One region of the Luteimonas sp. A537 genome, then DNA from elsewhere that is predicted to be linked to it. Evidence: predicted binding sites of a transcription regulator. Region 1 holds the regulator's gene; each other region holds the start of a gene.

The links. Region 1 encodes HrcA, which represses chaperone genes, less so after heat shock. Its sites were predicted from a motif close to TTNGCACTCNNNNNNNNNGAGTGCNAA; they were not measured.
Region 2: a site for HrcA is predicted at 2,043-2,069, ahead of rpoH (RNA polymerase sigma factor RpoH). Genes of this name have one in related genera too.
Region 3: a site for HrcA is predicted at 2,407-2,433, ahead of groES (co-chaperone GroES). Genes of this name have one in related genera too.

The regions. Positions count from the first base shown of each region.
Region 1 covers NZ_JBSVRH010000002.1:65,608-69,907, forward strand. Annotated here, with positions in the region: gene dnaK (molecular chaperone DnaK) at 1-935, opposite strand, end outside; gene grpE (nucleotide exchange factor GrpE) at 1,064-1,570, opposite strand; gene hrcA (heat-inducible transcriptional repressor HrcA) at 1,567-2,658, opposite strand; gene recN (DNA repair protein RecN) at 2,763-4,300, shown strand, end outside.
Region 2 covers NZ_JBSVRH010000003.1:273,713-278,012, reverse strand. Annotated here, with positions in the region: gene ACW7GZ_RS08870 (NYN domain-containing protein) at 1-79, opposite strand, end outside; gene zupT (zinc transporter ZupT) at 244-1,053, shown strand; gene rpoH (RNA polymerase sigma factor RpoH) at 1,154-2,032, opposite strand; gene ACW7GZ_RS08855 (hypothetical protein) at 2,212-2,733, opposite strand; gene ACW7GZ_RS08850 (hypothetical protein) at 2,761-3,279, opposite strand; gene ACW7GZ_RS08845 (hypothetical protein) at 3,317-3,832, opposite strand; gene ACW7GZ_RS08840 (hypothetical protein) at 3,931-4,300, opposite strand, start outside.
Region 3 covers NZ_JBSVRH010000001.1:621,950-626,249, reverse strand. Annotated here, with positions in the region: partial or broken gene ACW7GZ_RS02900 (endonuclease) at 1-1,659, opposite strand, end outside; gene ACW7GZ_RS02895 (hypothetical protein) at 1,812-2,312, shown strand; gene groES (co-chaperone GroES) at 2,491-2,778, shown strand; gene groL (chaperonin GroEL) at 2,836-4,300, shown strand, end outside.

The sequences.
Region 1 (4,300 bases):
TCCTCCACCAGCGCCTCGAGCTTGGCCCGGGTCAGCTTGATGTTGAGGTGCTTCGGACCCGACGCGTCGGCGGTCACGTACGGCAGGTTGACCTCGGTCTGCTGCGCGGTCGAGAGCTCGATCTTGGCGCGCTCGGCGGCGTCCTTCAGGCGCTGCAGGGCCAGCGGGTCCTTGCGCAGGTCGATGCCCTGGTCCTTGTTGAATTCCTCGACCAGGTAGTCGATGACGCGCTTGTCGAAGTCCTCGCCGCCAAGGAAGGTGTCGCCGTTGGTGGCCAGCACCTCGAACTGCTTCTCGCCGTCGACTTCCGCGATCTCGATGATCGACATGTCGAAGGTGCCGCCGCCGAGGTCGTACACGGCGATCTTGCGGTCGCCGCCGTCCTTGTCCAGGCCGTAGGCCAGCGCGGCCGCGGTCGGCTCGTTGATGATGCGCTTGACGTCGAGGCCGGCGATGCGGCCGGCGTCCTTGGTCGCCTGGCGCTGCGAGTCGTTGAAGTACGCCGGAACGGTGATGACGGCTTCGGTGACCTTCTCGCCCAGGTAGTCCTCGGCGGTCTTCTTCATCTTTTCGAGGATGCGCGCGGAGACTTCCTGCGCCGACAGCTTCTTGCCGTCGCTGGTCTGCACCCAGGCGTCGCCGTTGTCGTGCCCGACGATGGCATACGGCACCAGGTCGAGATCCTTCTTGACTTCGGCGTCGGTGAACTTGCGGCCGATCAGGCGCTTCACCGCGTAGAAGGTGTTCTTGGGGTTGGTGACGGCCTGGCGCTTGGCGGACGCGCCGACCAGCACTTCGCCGTCCTTGGTGTAGGCGACGACCGAGGGGGTCGTGCGATCGCCTTCGCTGTTTTCGATGACGCGGGCCTTGCCGCCGTCCATGATCGCCACGCACGAATTGGTCGTGCCGAGATCGATGCCGATGATCTTTGCCATGGGAATATGCCTCTGTGTCTGGATTCGGGGGGCGGCGATGCCGCCGATGACTGCTATCTGGGGATTGGCCGCGACGCCTTCAAGCGCCAGCGGCAGCCGGAATCAACCGGCGGTGGTCCAATCGACGCTCAATCGGTGTTCGACACCGCGACCAGGGCCGGGCGCAGCAGCTGCTCGTTGAGGCGGTAGCCCTTCTGGAACAGCTGTGCCACGGCGCCGGCGTCGACGCCGGGGGCGTCCACCACGCTCATCGCCTGGTGCAGGTCGGGATTGAAGCCCTCCCCGGCGGCAGGCGCGATCTCGAACAGGCCGTGGTTGCCGGCCACCCGGCGCAGCTCGCGCAGGGTCAGCTCGACGCCGTCGTGCAGCGGGCCGGCGGCCCCGGCGACCAGCGCCGCGTCCAGGCTGTCGAACACCGGCAGCAGGTCGCCGAGGATCTGCTTGTTGGCGAAGCGGCAGGCGTTCTGGACATCGCGCTCCATGCGCCGGCGCTGGTTCTCGAGGTCGGCGCGGTCGACCAGCGACTGCGCGCGCACCTGCTCCAGCTCGGCGCGGAGGGTTTCGATCACGTCTTCCAGCGGAAGGTCGTCTGCGGGCGCCTCGGCGGCGTGGTCGGGCGTCTGTTCGGTGGTCATCGCTGTCCTGGGTCCGGAGTGTCTCGGTCCGCACTGAGTGGGGATGCCGCGTCGGGATTCAAGGCGGCGCCGAGGACCTCGGCGGTCGCCTGCACCACCGGGATCACCCGCTCATAGGCCATCCGCGTGGGGCCGATCACCCCCAACACCCCCAGGACGCGACCTCCGGCGCCATAGGGCGCGGTCACCAGCGACATCCCGGCCAGCGGCGCGACCCCGGTTTCCTCGCCGAAGAACACGCGTACGCCCTGGGCCTTCACCGTGCGCTCGAGCAGCTGCAGGATCTCGCGCTTCTCCGCGAACGCATCGAACAGGCCGCGCAGGCGGTCAAGGTCGGCGAGGTCCTGGACCCCCAGCAGGCGCGCCTGTCCGGCAACAACCATGTCGTCGCCCCCCGGTACCAGCACCTGTTCGGCAAGGTCGGTGGTGGCGCGCAGCAGGCCTTCCATCTCGCTGCGCGCGCTGCGCAGCTCTTCGACCAGCGCCGCGCGGATCCGCGCCAGCGGCTGGCCGGCAAAGTGGGCATTGAGGTAGTTGGCCACCCGCTCCAGCTCGGCGGCGTCGTAGGGGCGCCGGGTGTGGACGATCCGGTTCTGGACCTCGTGATCGGCGAACACCACGATCGCCATCACCCGCTGCCCGTCCAGCGGCACGAAGTCGATCTGGCGGAATGCGAACTGCTCGCGCCCGGGCACGCTGACCACGCCGACGAAGCGGGTCATCGCCGAAACCAGCTCCGAGGCGCTGCCCAGCAGCGTCTGGGTGCCGGCGCTGGTCGCCAGGCTGCCGCGCATGCGCATGAATTCCTCCTCCTCCAGCGGACTGAGCTGGAGCAGCGAGTCGACGAACACGCGGTAGCCGCGGGCCGTGGGCACGCGCCCGGCCGAGGTGTGCGGCGCCGACAGCAGGCCCACTTCCTCCAGGTCGGACAGGATGTTGCGCACCGTCGCCGCGCTGACGTCGAGACCGGCGTGGCGGACCAGGGTCTGCGAACCGACCGGCTCGCCGTCGCGGATATGGCGCGCGATCAGGGTGCGCAACAGCTGGCGCGCGCGCGGGTCGAGGGGATCGGAACGGCGTCGGGACATGCCGCGGGTATACGTCCGAAGGGCACTTGTCGCAAGCCGCGGGCTCACAATCGGCAAGATCGACGATGACAGGCTGCGCGTCTCCACGGCACAATCCGCGCACCATGCTCAAGCGACTGTCGATCAAGGATTTCGCCGTTGTCTCCGCCACCGAACTCGAATTCGGGCCGGGGCTGACCGTCGTTTCGGGCGAAACCGGCGCCGGCAAGTCGCTCATCGTCGATGCGCTCGGCTTCCTGTCCGGGCTGCGCGCCGACGCCGGCATGGTCCGCCACGGCGCCAAGCGCGCCGAGCTCGACGCCGAATTCGACCTCGGCGACTCGCCGCTGGCGCTGGACTGGCTGCGCGAACAGGAGTTCGACGACGGCCAGGCCTGCCAGCTGCGGCGCACCCTTCGCGCCGACGGCGGCTCGCGGGCGTGGGTCAACGGCCGCCCGGCCACGCTGTCGCAGCTGGGCGCGCTGGCGGCGCTGCTGGTCGAGATCCACGGCCAGCACGAACACCAGGCACTGCTGTCGCGCAGCAGCCAGCTGGCCCTGCTCGACGCCTTCGGGCGCCACGAGGCCGAACTGGCCGCGGTGGCCACGGCGACGCATGCCTGGTCGTCGCTGCTGCAGGAGCGCGCACGGCTCAGCGCGGCCGGCGACGTCTCCGACCGCATCGACTTCCTCGAGCACCAGCACGCCGAGCTCGAGCGCGAGGTGCTCGAACCCGACGCCATCGAAGAGCTGGTGGCCGCGCACCGGCGCCAGGCCCACGCCACCGAGCTGGTCGAGGCCTGCGATACCGCGCTCGAGCGCCTGGGCGGTGACGCCGGGGCGCTGCCGACCGTAGTCCAGCAGCTGCGTGGCCTGCTTGCGCGGATGCAGGTGCACGAACCACGCCTGGGCGAAGTGGACGCCATGCTCGAGGGCGCCGCCATCCAGCTCGACGAGGCCGCGGTGCTGCTGGATCGTGTCCGTGCCGATCTCGACATCGATCCCGACCATCTGCAAACGCAGGAACACCGCCTCTCGCGCCTGCACGAGCTCTCGCGCAAGCACCGCGTGCCGCCGGAGGAGCTGGCCGCGCACCGCGACGCGCTGGCGGCGGAGCTGGAGTCGCTTGCCGGCTCGGCGAAGCGGCTGGCCGGGCTGGAAGGCGAGATCGGGACGGCCGCCGGCGCATGGCGCAGCGCCGCCGCGCGCCTGGGCAAGGCCCGCGCGAAGGCCGCAACCGCACTGGGCAAGGCGACCACCACGCTGATCGGCGAGTTGGGCATGGGCGGCGGGCGCTTCGAGGTGGCACTGGAACCCACGTCCGGCGACGCGCCGGATGCGCAGGGCGCCGAGCGCGTCGAATTCCTGGTCACCGCCAACGCCGGACAGCCGCCACGGCCGCTGCGCAAGGTGGCGTCGGGCGGCGAACTGTCGCGCATCTCGCTGGCCATCGAGGTCGCGGCCCTGGGCCTGGACGCGGTCCAGACCATGGTCTTCGACGAGGTGGACTCGGGCATCGGCGGCGGCGTGGCCGGGATCGTGGGGCGCAAGCTGCGCGACCTCGGCAGCCGTCGCCAGGTGCTCTGCGTGACCCACCTGCCCCAGGTCGCGGCCCAGGGCCACGCCCATTACCGGGTCAGCAAGGCTGAAAGCGAGGGCATGAC
Region 2 (4,300 bases), on a different contig from region 1:
CGAGGATCACTTCGATCTTCGAGGCCGGCGCGTTGTCGGCGTCGATCAACAGTGCGATGCGCTTTTCCCGGTCGGACATGCGGGGACCCTCGACAGGCGCCGGTGCGGCGCGATGCGCGCACAATAGCAACCGGCGCACCGCCCTTCCCGCGTCCGCGGCCTTTCGACTACCTTGGCGTGCTCGCCACGCCACCGCCGGCCGCTTTGGCCTCGCTGCAATCGACCAGGCAGGAGCCTCCACGCATGATCGAAGTCGCCCCCGCCAACCTGCTCGTCGCGCTGGCGGTGACCACCGCGGCGGGCCTTGCCACCGGCGTCGGCGGCTTGCTGGTGTTCGCCCAGGCACGGCCCAATGCGCGCCTGCTCGCCTTCGGCCTGGCCTTCGCCGGCGGCGCGATGGTCTACGTGTCGCTGTCGGAGATCCTCAACAAGTCGATCGACGCCTTCAGCCAGGGCTATGGCGAGCGCCTGGGTTTCAGTTTCGGCACGATGGCCTTCCTGTGCGGCGTCGGCCTGATCATGCTGGTCGACCGCCTGGTGCCGAACCCGCACGAGCGGCTGGAAGCCGACGACCCCTTCTTCCGCGAGCACAACGCCGCCTACATCAAGCGCGTCGGCCTGCTGACCGCGCTGGCGATCACCGTGCACAACTTCCCCGAGGGCCTGGCGACCTTCTTCGCCACCCTGGAGAATCCCGGCGTGGGCATGCCGCTGGCCTTCGCCATCGCCATCCACAACGTGCCCGAGGGCATCGCGATCGCGGTGCCGGTGTACTTCGCCACCAATAGCAAGGCCTATGCCTTCGGCGCCTGCCTGCTCTCGGGCCTGGCCGAGCCGCTGGGCGCGATCATCGGCTATGCGCTGCTGCGGCCCTGGCTATCCGACGCGGTGTTCGGCAGCGTGTTCGGCGTCATCGCCGGGGTAATGGTGTTCCTGGCGCTGGACGAACTGCTGCCGGCGGCGAAGCGCTACTCGAAGGGCCACGAGACCGTGTATGGGCTGGTCAGCGGCATGGCCGTGCTGGCGATCAGCCTGGTGCTGTTCAAGTGGTGAGCACGGCGCCGGCGACTGCCTGACCCGGCGTCCGGCACGCGGCGCAATCACGAAAAAGCCCGGCCTGGGCCGGGCTTTCGACGAGCGATCCGCGCTGCGATCAGGCCGCGAACAGCGCCTTCATCTTCTTCAGCGCGTTGGCCTCGACCTGGCGGATGCGTTCGGCGGAGACGCCGTATTCGTCGGCCAGTTCCTGCAGGGTGACCTTGTTGTCCGCGTCCAGCCAGCGACGCTTGACGATGTCGCGCGAGCGCGCGTCCAGCCGCGACATGCCCTCGCGCAGCAGCTCGAGCTGGCTGGATTCGCTGTCCTCGCGCTCGTAGGCCTGCGAAGGATCCTCGTCGCGCGACATCAGGTAGGCGGCCGGCGCCGGCGGCGCGCGCTCGTCGTCCTCGTCGGCGGACATGTCGAAGCCGATGTCACGCCCGGACAGGCGCGACTCCATCTCCAGCACCTCGCGCTCGGACACGTTGAGGTCCTTGGCCACCGCGCTGACCTCGGCGGCGTTGAGCCAGCCCAGGCGCTTCTTGCTGCGGCGCAGGTTGAAGAACAGCTTGCGCTGCGCCTTGGTCGTGGCGACCTTGACGATGCGCCAGTTCTTGATGATGTACTCGTGCATCTCGGCGCGGATCCAGTGCACCGCGAACGAAACCAGGCGCACGCCGACGTCGGGGTCGAAGCGCTTCACCGCCTTCATCAGGCCGATGTTGCCCTCCTGGATCAGGTCGCCCAGCGGCAGGCCGTAGCCGTTGTAGCCGCGGGCCACGTGGACCACGAAGCGCAGGTGCGACATCACCAGGTCACGGGCGGCACCGAGGTCCTCTTCGTCGTGGAAGCGGCGGGCAAGCGCCTGCTCGTCCTCCACCGAGAGGATCGGGATCTGGTGCACGGCGCCGATATACGCGTCCAGCGAGCCGAGCGCGCTGGGGATCGGCAGGTTGTTGGGAACGAGCGGATAGCTGGGGGCGGTTGCGGTCATGGCGACGATTTTAACAGTGGCCCGTTAAGACTGCTGAGCGATGAGAAAGTTCATTCATCCTACAGATAGAACAATGGCCGCGGAAAATCACGGCTCGCCGCATAAAAAAGGCGAATTGAGACCGCCGGGCGGCCGCGGGAGCGCGCCCCGGCCCCGTGCGGCCAAGGGCGCGCGCACCATCAAAGGCCTCCGGCGGCATCCACCTCCCTGTACATGATGGTGCTCAGGTCGACGCGGGGCGGCAAGTTGCAGCTGAAGTTCAAGGTCCCGCTGGCCGCGCCCTTGTCGACGCCGTTCCACGTCAGCCAGGCGCTCCCGGCGGCCGGCACCACGATGCTGCCGGCGGTGTACGTCAGGGCGTCGGGGGTCCCGGCCACCAGCTGGCATTCGACCGTGACCGGCACCGCGCCTCCGATCATGGCAAAGCGCGCGCTCACCGACGCACCGCCGGGAGGCGCCGCGGAATCGGCGGGCAGCGAGCACGACACGAAGACCGACGCGCCGCCCTCGTTGTTGATGCCGATCGGGCGCTTGCGAAGGGTGGTGTCGAAGACCGGCAGCGGCGCCTCGCACACCGCGGTGGCGCTGACGCGCTGCACGCGCTCGGTGGCGGCGCTGGCTGCAGACGCGTGCAGCACCACGAAAAGCGCCAGGGCGCAGCTGGCGGCGGCGGACATGCGGCAATGGAAGGACATGGTCATGAATCGGTTCTCCATGGGTGGGACGGCTCAGAGCCGGCCCGAGGTGTCGGTCTGGGTGTAGCTGACGGTTTCCATGGCCACGCCGACGGGCAGGTGGCAGTTGAAGGAATAGGTCCCCGAGCCGCTCCACTTGTTGATCTGCTGCCAGGCGACGGTGGCGCGGCCACCGGCGGGGATCGCCTGCTCCGCGGTCACGTAGAACACCTGCGCGTCGCGCGTCCCGGACACCATGGTGCAGCTGACGCTGGCGGCGTTGCCGCTGCTCTTGAACGTGACCTGCACGGCGCCGGTATTGGACTGGCCGTAGTCGTCGGTGGCCAGCGTGCAGGAGACGAAGACCGGCTGGGCGCCCTGGTTCTGGACCGCGACCGGCCGCCGGCGCAGGTTGACGTTGAAGTGCGGCAGCGGCGCATCGCAGATGCCGGTGGCCGACACATTGATGGTGCGCGTGGTCGCGGCGGACGCGTCGAAGGGCTGCAGGAGGAGGGATGCGAACACGCACAGGCCGGCCGAAGCCAGGGCGCGTGGAATGCGGCGATCGAACATGGATGTGCTCCGGGATGCGGGAAGAAGAATGGACATGTCAGATGCCGCCGGCGCTGTCGTATTCGCGGGCGTAGACATTGGTCAGCTGGATCCCCGGTGCCAGCGAACACATGAAGGCGAACAGGCCGTCCGCGCTCTGCTTGTCGAGGCTGCTCCAGGTGAACCAGTTCCTGCTGCCCGGCGCGATCGAGCGCGACCGCACGTCGTACACCGGCAGCTCGGCGGTACCGGTGACCAGGGTGCAGTTCACGGTGGCACTTGCCGCCGCCGTGGACGCGAAATGGATCTCGACCCAGGCCTCCCCGACGTCGCCCACCGGATCGCTCGGCATCGCGCAGTTGACGAAGACTGTCTGGTTCCCGACGTTGTCGACCCTCAGCGGCGCCTTGCGCAGGTGGGCGTCGTAGACGGGCAGGGGCGCCTCGCAGATCCCGCTCGGACGGGTGTAGCGGGGGCGCTGGGCGGCGGCCTCGGCATCCGGCACGTGCAGTCCGGCCGCCAGGCCGAGGACACAGCTGGCCGCCAGCAGGGGCGGCATCGTGGAAGTGCGCATGGAACAGGTCTCCTCTCGGGTTGCGGACGCGCCAACCGGCGGCCCTGACCACTCCTATCGAGGAAAGCGCGCTGCTCCCGCCAGCGCCGGCGGCGGTTTCAGGCGCCGCGTCGCGCCAGCGCCCACCGGTACAGGGCGATGTCGCCGGCATGGTGGCGTTCGATGCGGGCCTGCAGCCGCGGATCGATGTCGTAGCCCGACGCCCCGCGCTCCGGATTCACCAGCGCGGCGGCCGCCACCGCCTCCCAGCCCAGGCGCCGCGCGAGGCGCTCGAGGTCGGCATGGTGGTGTTCGGTGATGCCGATGAAGTCGAAGCGCGCGGGGTCGAAGCCCCACAGGTACTGCCGGTAGACGTCGCGCATCTCCGGCCCCAGCGCGAAACGCTCGAACGTCCATCGTTCGCCCAGCATCCGGTTGCGCAGCGGCTGGGCAGGGTCGCCGCCGTCGTAGTCGCGGCGCCAGAACGCG
Region 3 (4,300 bases), on a different contig from region 1:
GGCGCGCTCGGCATCGTCCGGCGGGTCGGCAAGGTGCCATTCGACCAAGGTCGACAGCAGGCCCATGTATGCCGGTGACGAGCTCGTGCCGACGATCTTGCTGCGCTCGTCGGTGAGTTCCAGGTCGGGCTCGGACTGGCCGGTGCCGGGGTGCGTGCCGCCCTCGTAGCGGATCGCCATGTACATCACCGCGCGTGCCATGTCGCCCTTGCGTGCGCCCCAGACTTCGAACGAGCCCTGGTTGCCATTGGATCCCTGGACCCAGTTCGAGTTGCCCGGGTAGGTGCCGCTGCCACCGCCGCGGCCGTTGTTGAACTCCGTCGGGCGTTCGCCGCAGTTCGCCGATTGCGCGCAGTCGGCGAATGGCATGTTGCCGCGGTTGGAGTTGTAGACCTCATCGCTCAGGTAGAGCATGTGGGCGTCGGTGTACGGCGAGTGCGGAAGGCCCAGGTTGCCTTCCCGGCTCGGGAAGCCGAGCGAGTTCGGCCAGGTGTGCTCACGGTTGTATTTGTTGCTGCCGCCGCTGCCCGCGCGGTCGGAGCCCTTGGTATAGCTGCGGTTGCGATAGACGTCGAGGATCTTGCCGGGATCGTTGGGATCCTCGTCGGCGATCTCGAGGATCGTCCAGGTGGTGATGCCGCCGCCGCTGTAGGGATAAGCGACATGGCCGCGGATGGTTTCGTGCAGCGAGCAGCGCAGCTGGTCCGGGCTGGAATCGTTGACCAGGCCGTAGTAGTCGTCGCTACCGCCGCCGCCGCCGCCGTCGCCCGCACTCTTCACGTGGAAGTCGATGACGGTGTCGGCTTCAGGCGCAGCGTCATCGAGATCGAGGATGAAACCGGCGTCGACCCGCAGCGAACAGGCCTGGCCCGGCACCAGCGGAGTCGAAGGCGTCAGGGTGAAGCTGGTCGCCTGCGCCACGTGATCGAGCGTGGGGGCGCGATGGCGGATCGGGCCTTCGCAGGCCAGGGTGAACGCGCCGGACTGGGCGACCACCGGCTCGCTGAAGGTGACCGTGAGCTCGGCCGCGTACGGGAAGCTGCTGGAACCCTGCGTCGGGAAGGTCTCGACTACCCGCGGCGCGGCATTGCCGGGTTCGCCGAAGGACTGGTCGTTGTTGCATGCGCCGAAGGTCTCGCTGGCGGCTTCTGCCCAGGTGAAGTCGGCGTAGACATTGCCGGTGCCGCCGAGCTGCAGCGAATGGCCGATCGGCGTGCTGTTGGGCTGCATGACGCCGATGTCGGTGCTGCTCATGCCGGCGGCGGGGCCGTTGCTGGCCGTCATCACGCCTTCGTAGCTCAGGAACTGGACCACGTTGCCCTGCGGGTCGACCAGGGCGATGCCGTCGGGCGCGCCGTTCTGCAGGCCGTTCTCGGGGTAGTTCACCGTGGCGAAGCGGACCTTGCCGCCGCAGGCCGAGAGGTTGCCCTCGGGCAGGGTGTCGGTGTCGTACGTGGAGCCGTTGCTGCCGTTGTAGAGCACCAGCTGGTAGCCGGCCAGGCTCTCGCCGGCGCTGCCGACCACTTCGATCGCCTCGCCGACGTCGGTGTCGAGGTTGTCGTAGTGGATTTCGTTGATGAAGACTTCGGCCTGGGCCGGAAGCGTGGCGGCAACGGCCAGCGCGATTGCGTAGCAGAGCCGGGAACTGACTAGGCGCATCTGGTAACTCCCCTTTGTGGACCATGCAATCTAACTGTCAAATATGACGGCCGCCAGACAGGGACACACCATCCCGTCCACCTGCACGCCAGCGCGACGCGGCAAAAGTATTCTTGCGGGGCGAATCCTCCCCCGTTCATCCAGGTCCTCACATGCCCGTTGCAACCCGCCCCGCCGTACTCCGCGCCGGACTGACCGCAGTCCTGTTCGCGCTCGCGCTGCCTGCCTTTGCCGCGACCGGCATCGAGGTCGCCGCCGGCGGCTCCAAGACCACCGAGCGCGAGTTCACCAAGGTGGCCTCGGTCGCCTGGCTCCCGGAGCTGCGGGAGCTGGACAACGCGGTGCTGCGGGGCGAGGTCGGCGCCATCCACGTCGACGGCCGCGGCCAGGTGCGCGGCCGCGACCTGTCCGACAACGTCCTGGTCGGCTACGTCGGCCTGCGCTACGAGCGCACCGACAATGGCCTCACGCTTGGCGCCGGCGTCGGCGCCCAGTCGGGCGAGACGGACGCGCTTTCCGGCGATCCGCAGTTCGTGACCACCGCCGGCTGGCGCTGGGACCGCTTTTCGCTGCTGCTGCGCCATATCTCCAACGCCAGCCTGCACTCGCCCAACAACGGCGAGACCATGGTTGTCGGCGCCTGGCGCTTCTGAGCCGTGCCTTAATTTCGCCGGGACCCTTGAACCCCGCCAACGCCCCCCCATCTTGCGGACATCCCGGCACTGCCGGGTTTTCGCGGCGCGCGTTTTGGCACTCGGCAGGGCCGACTGCTAGACTCCGCGACCGATTCGTATTTTTGTCAAATAAAATCAATCACTTGTGAGGATTGTCATGAACCTGAAGCCGCTTTATGACCGCGTAGTGGTCAAGCCGATCGAAGCCGACGAAGTCTCCGCCGGCGGCATCGTCATCCCCGACAATGCCAAGGAAAAGCCCACCAAGGGCGAAGTGATCGCCGTCGGCGAGGGCAAGGCCCTGGACAACGGCAGCCTGCGCGCGCCGAAGGTCAAGGTCGGCGACAAGGTCATCTACGGCCAGTACTCGGGCTCGGCGTACAAGCACGAAGGCACCGAATACAAGATCGTGCGCGAGGACGACATCCTCGCCATCGTCGGCTGAGCGCGCGCCAGGCGCATCGCAACCCCCATTCCCTGATCCAGCTCCGAGGAAACAACAATGTCTGCGAAGGAAATCCGCTTCGGCGAAGACGCGCGCGCCAAGATGGTGCGTGGCGTCAATGTGCTCGCCAATGCCGTCAAGGCAACGCTTGGCCCCAAGGGCCGCAACGTCGTGCTCGACAAGAGCTTCGGCGCGCCCACGATCACCAAGGACGGCGTGTCCGTCGCCAAGGAGATCGAGCTGGCCGACAAGTTCGAGAACATGGGCGCGCAGATGGTGAAGGAAGTCGCCTCGCGCACCTCCGACGACGCCGGTGACGGCACCACCACCGCGACCGTGCTGGCCCAGGCCTTCATCCGCGAGGGCATGAAGGCGGTCGCCGCCGGCATGAACCCGATGGACCTCAAGCGCGGCATCGACCAGGCGGTCAAGGCCGCCGTGGAAGAGCTGAAGAGCATCAGCAAGCCGTCGTCGACCTCGAAGGAAATCGCCCAGGTCGGCACCATCTCCGCCAACTCCGACGCCAACATCGGCGACCTGATCGCCCAGGCGATGGACAAGGTCGGCAAGGAAGGCGTGATCACGGTTGAAGAGGGTTCGGGCCTGGACAACGAGCTCGACGTGGTCGAGGGCATGCAGTTCGACCGCGGCTACCTGTCGCCGTACTTCATCAACAACCAGCAGTCGATGTCGGCCGAGCTGGATGATCCCTTCATCCTGCTGCACGACAAGAAGATCTCGAACGTGCGCGACCTGCTGCCCGTCCTCGAGGGCGTGGCCAAGTCGGGCAAGCCGCTGCTGATCGTCGCCGAGGAAGTCGAGGGCGAGGCCCTGGCGACCCTGGTGGTGAACACCATCCGCGGCATCGTGAAGGTCGTGGCCGTCAAGGCCCCGGGCTTCGGCGACCGTCGCAAGGCGATGCTGGAAGACATGGCCATCCTCACCGGCGGCACCGTGATCAGCGAGGAAGTCGGCCTGTCGCTCGAGAAGGCGACCATCAACGACCTCGGCCGCGCCAAGAAGATCCAGGTCACCAAGGAAAACACCACGATCATCGACGGCGCGGGCGAAGGCTCGGGCATCGAAGGCCGCATCAAGCAGATCAAGGCGCAGATCGAAGAGACCTCTTCGGACTACGACCGCGAGAAGCTGCAGGAGCGCGTGGCCAAGCTGGCCGGTGGCGTTGCGGTGATCAAGGTCGGTGCCTCGACCGAGATCGAGATGAAGGAAAAGAAGGCCCGCGTCGAAGACGCCCTGCACGCCACGCGTGCGGCGGTGGAAGAGGGCGTGGTCCCGGGCGGCGGCGTCGCGCTGCTGCGCGCCAAGACCGCGGTCGAGGCCCTGAAGGGTGCCAACGAAGACCAGAACCACGGCATCCAGATCGCCCTGCGCGCGATGGAAGCCCCGCTGCGCGAGATCGTGACCAACGCCGGCGAAGAGCCGTCGGTCATCGTCAACAAGGTCAAGGACGGCAGCGGCAACTTCGGCTACAACGCCGCCAACGGCGAGTTCGGCGACATGA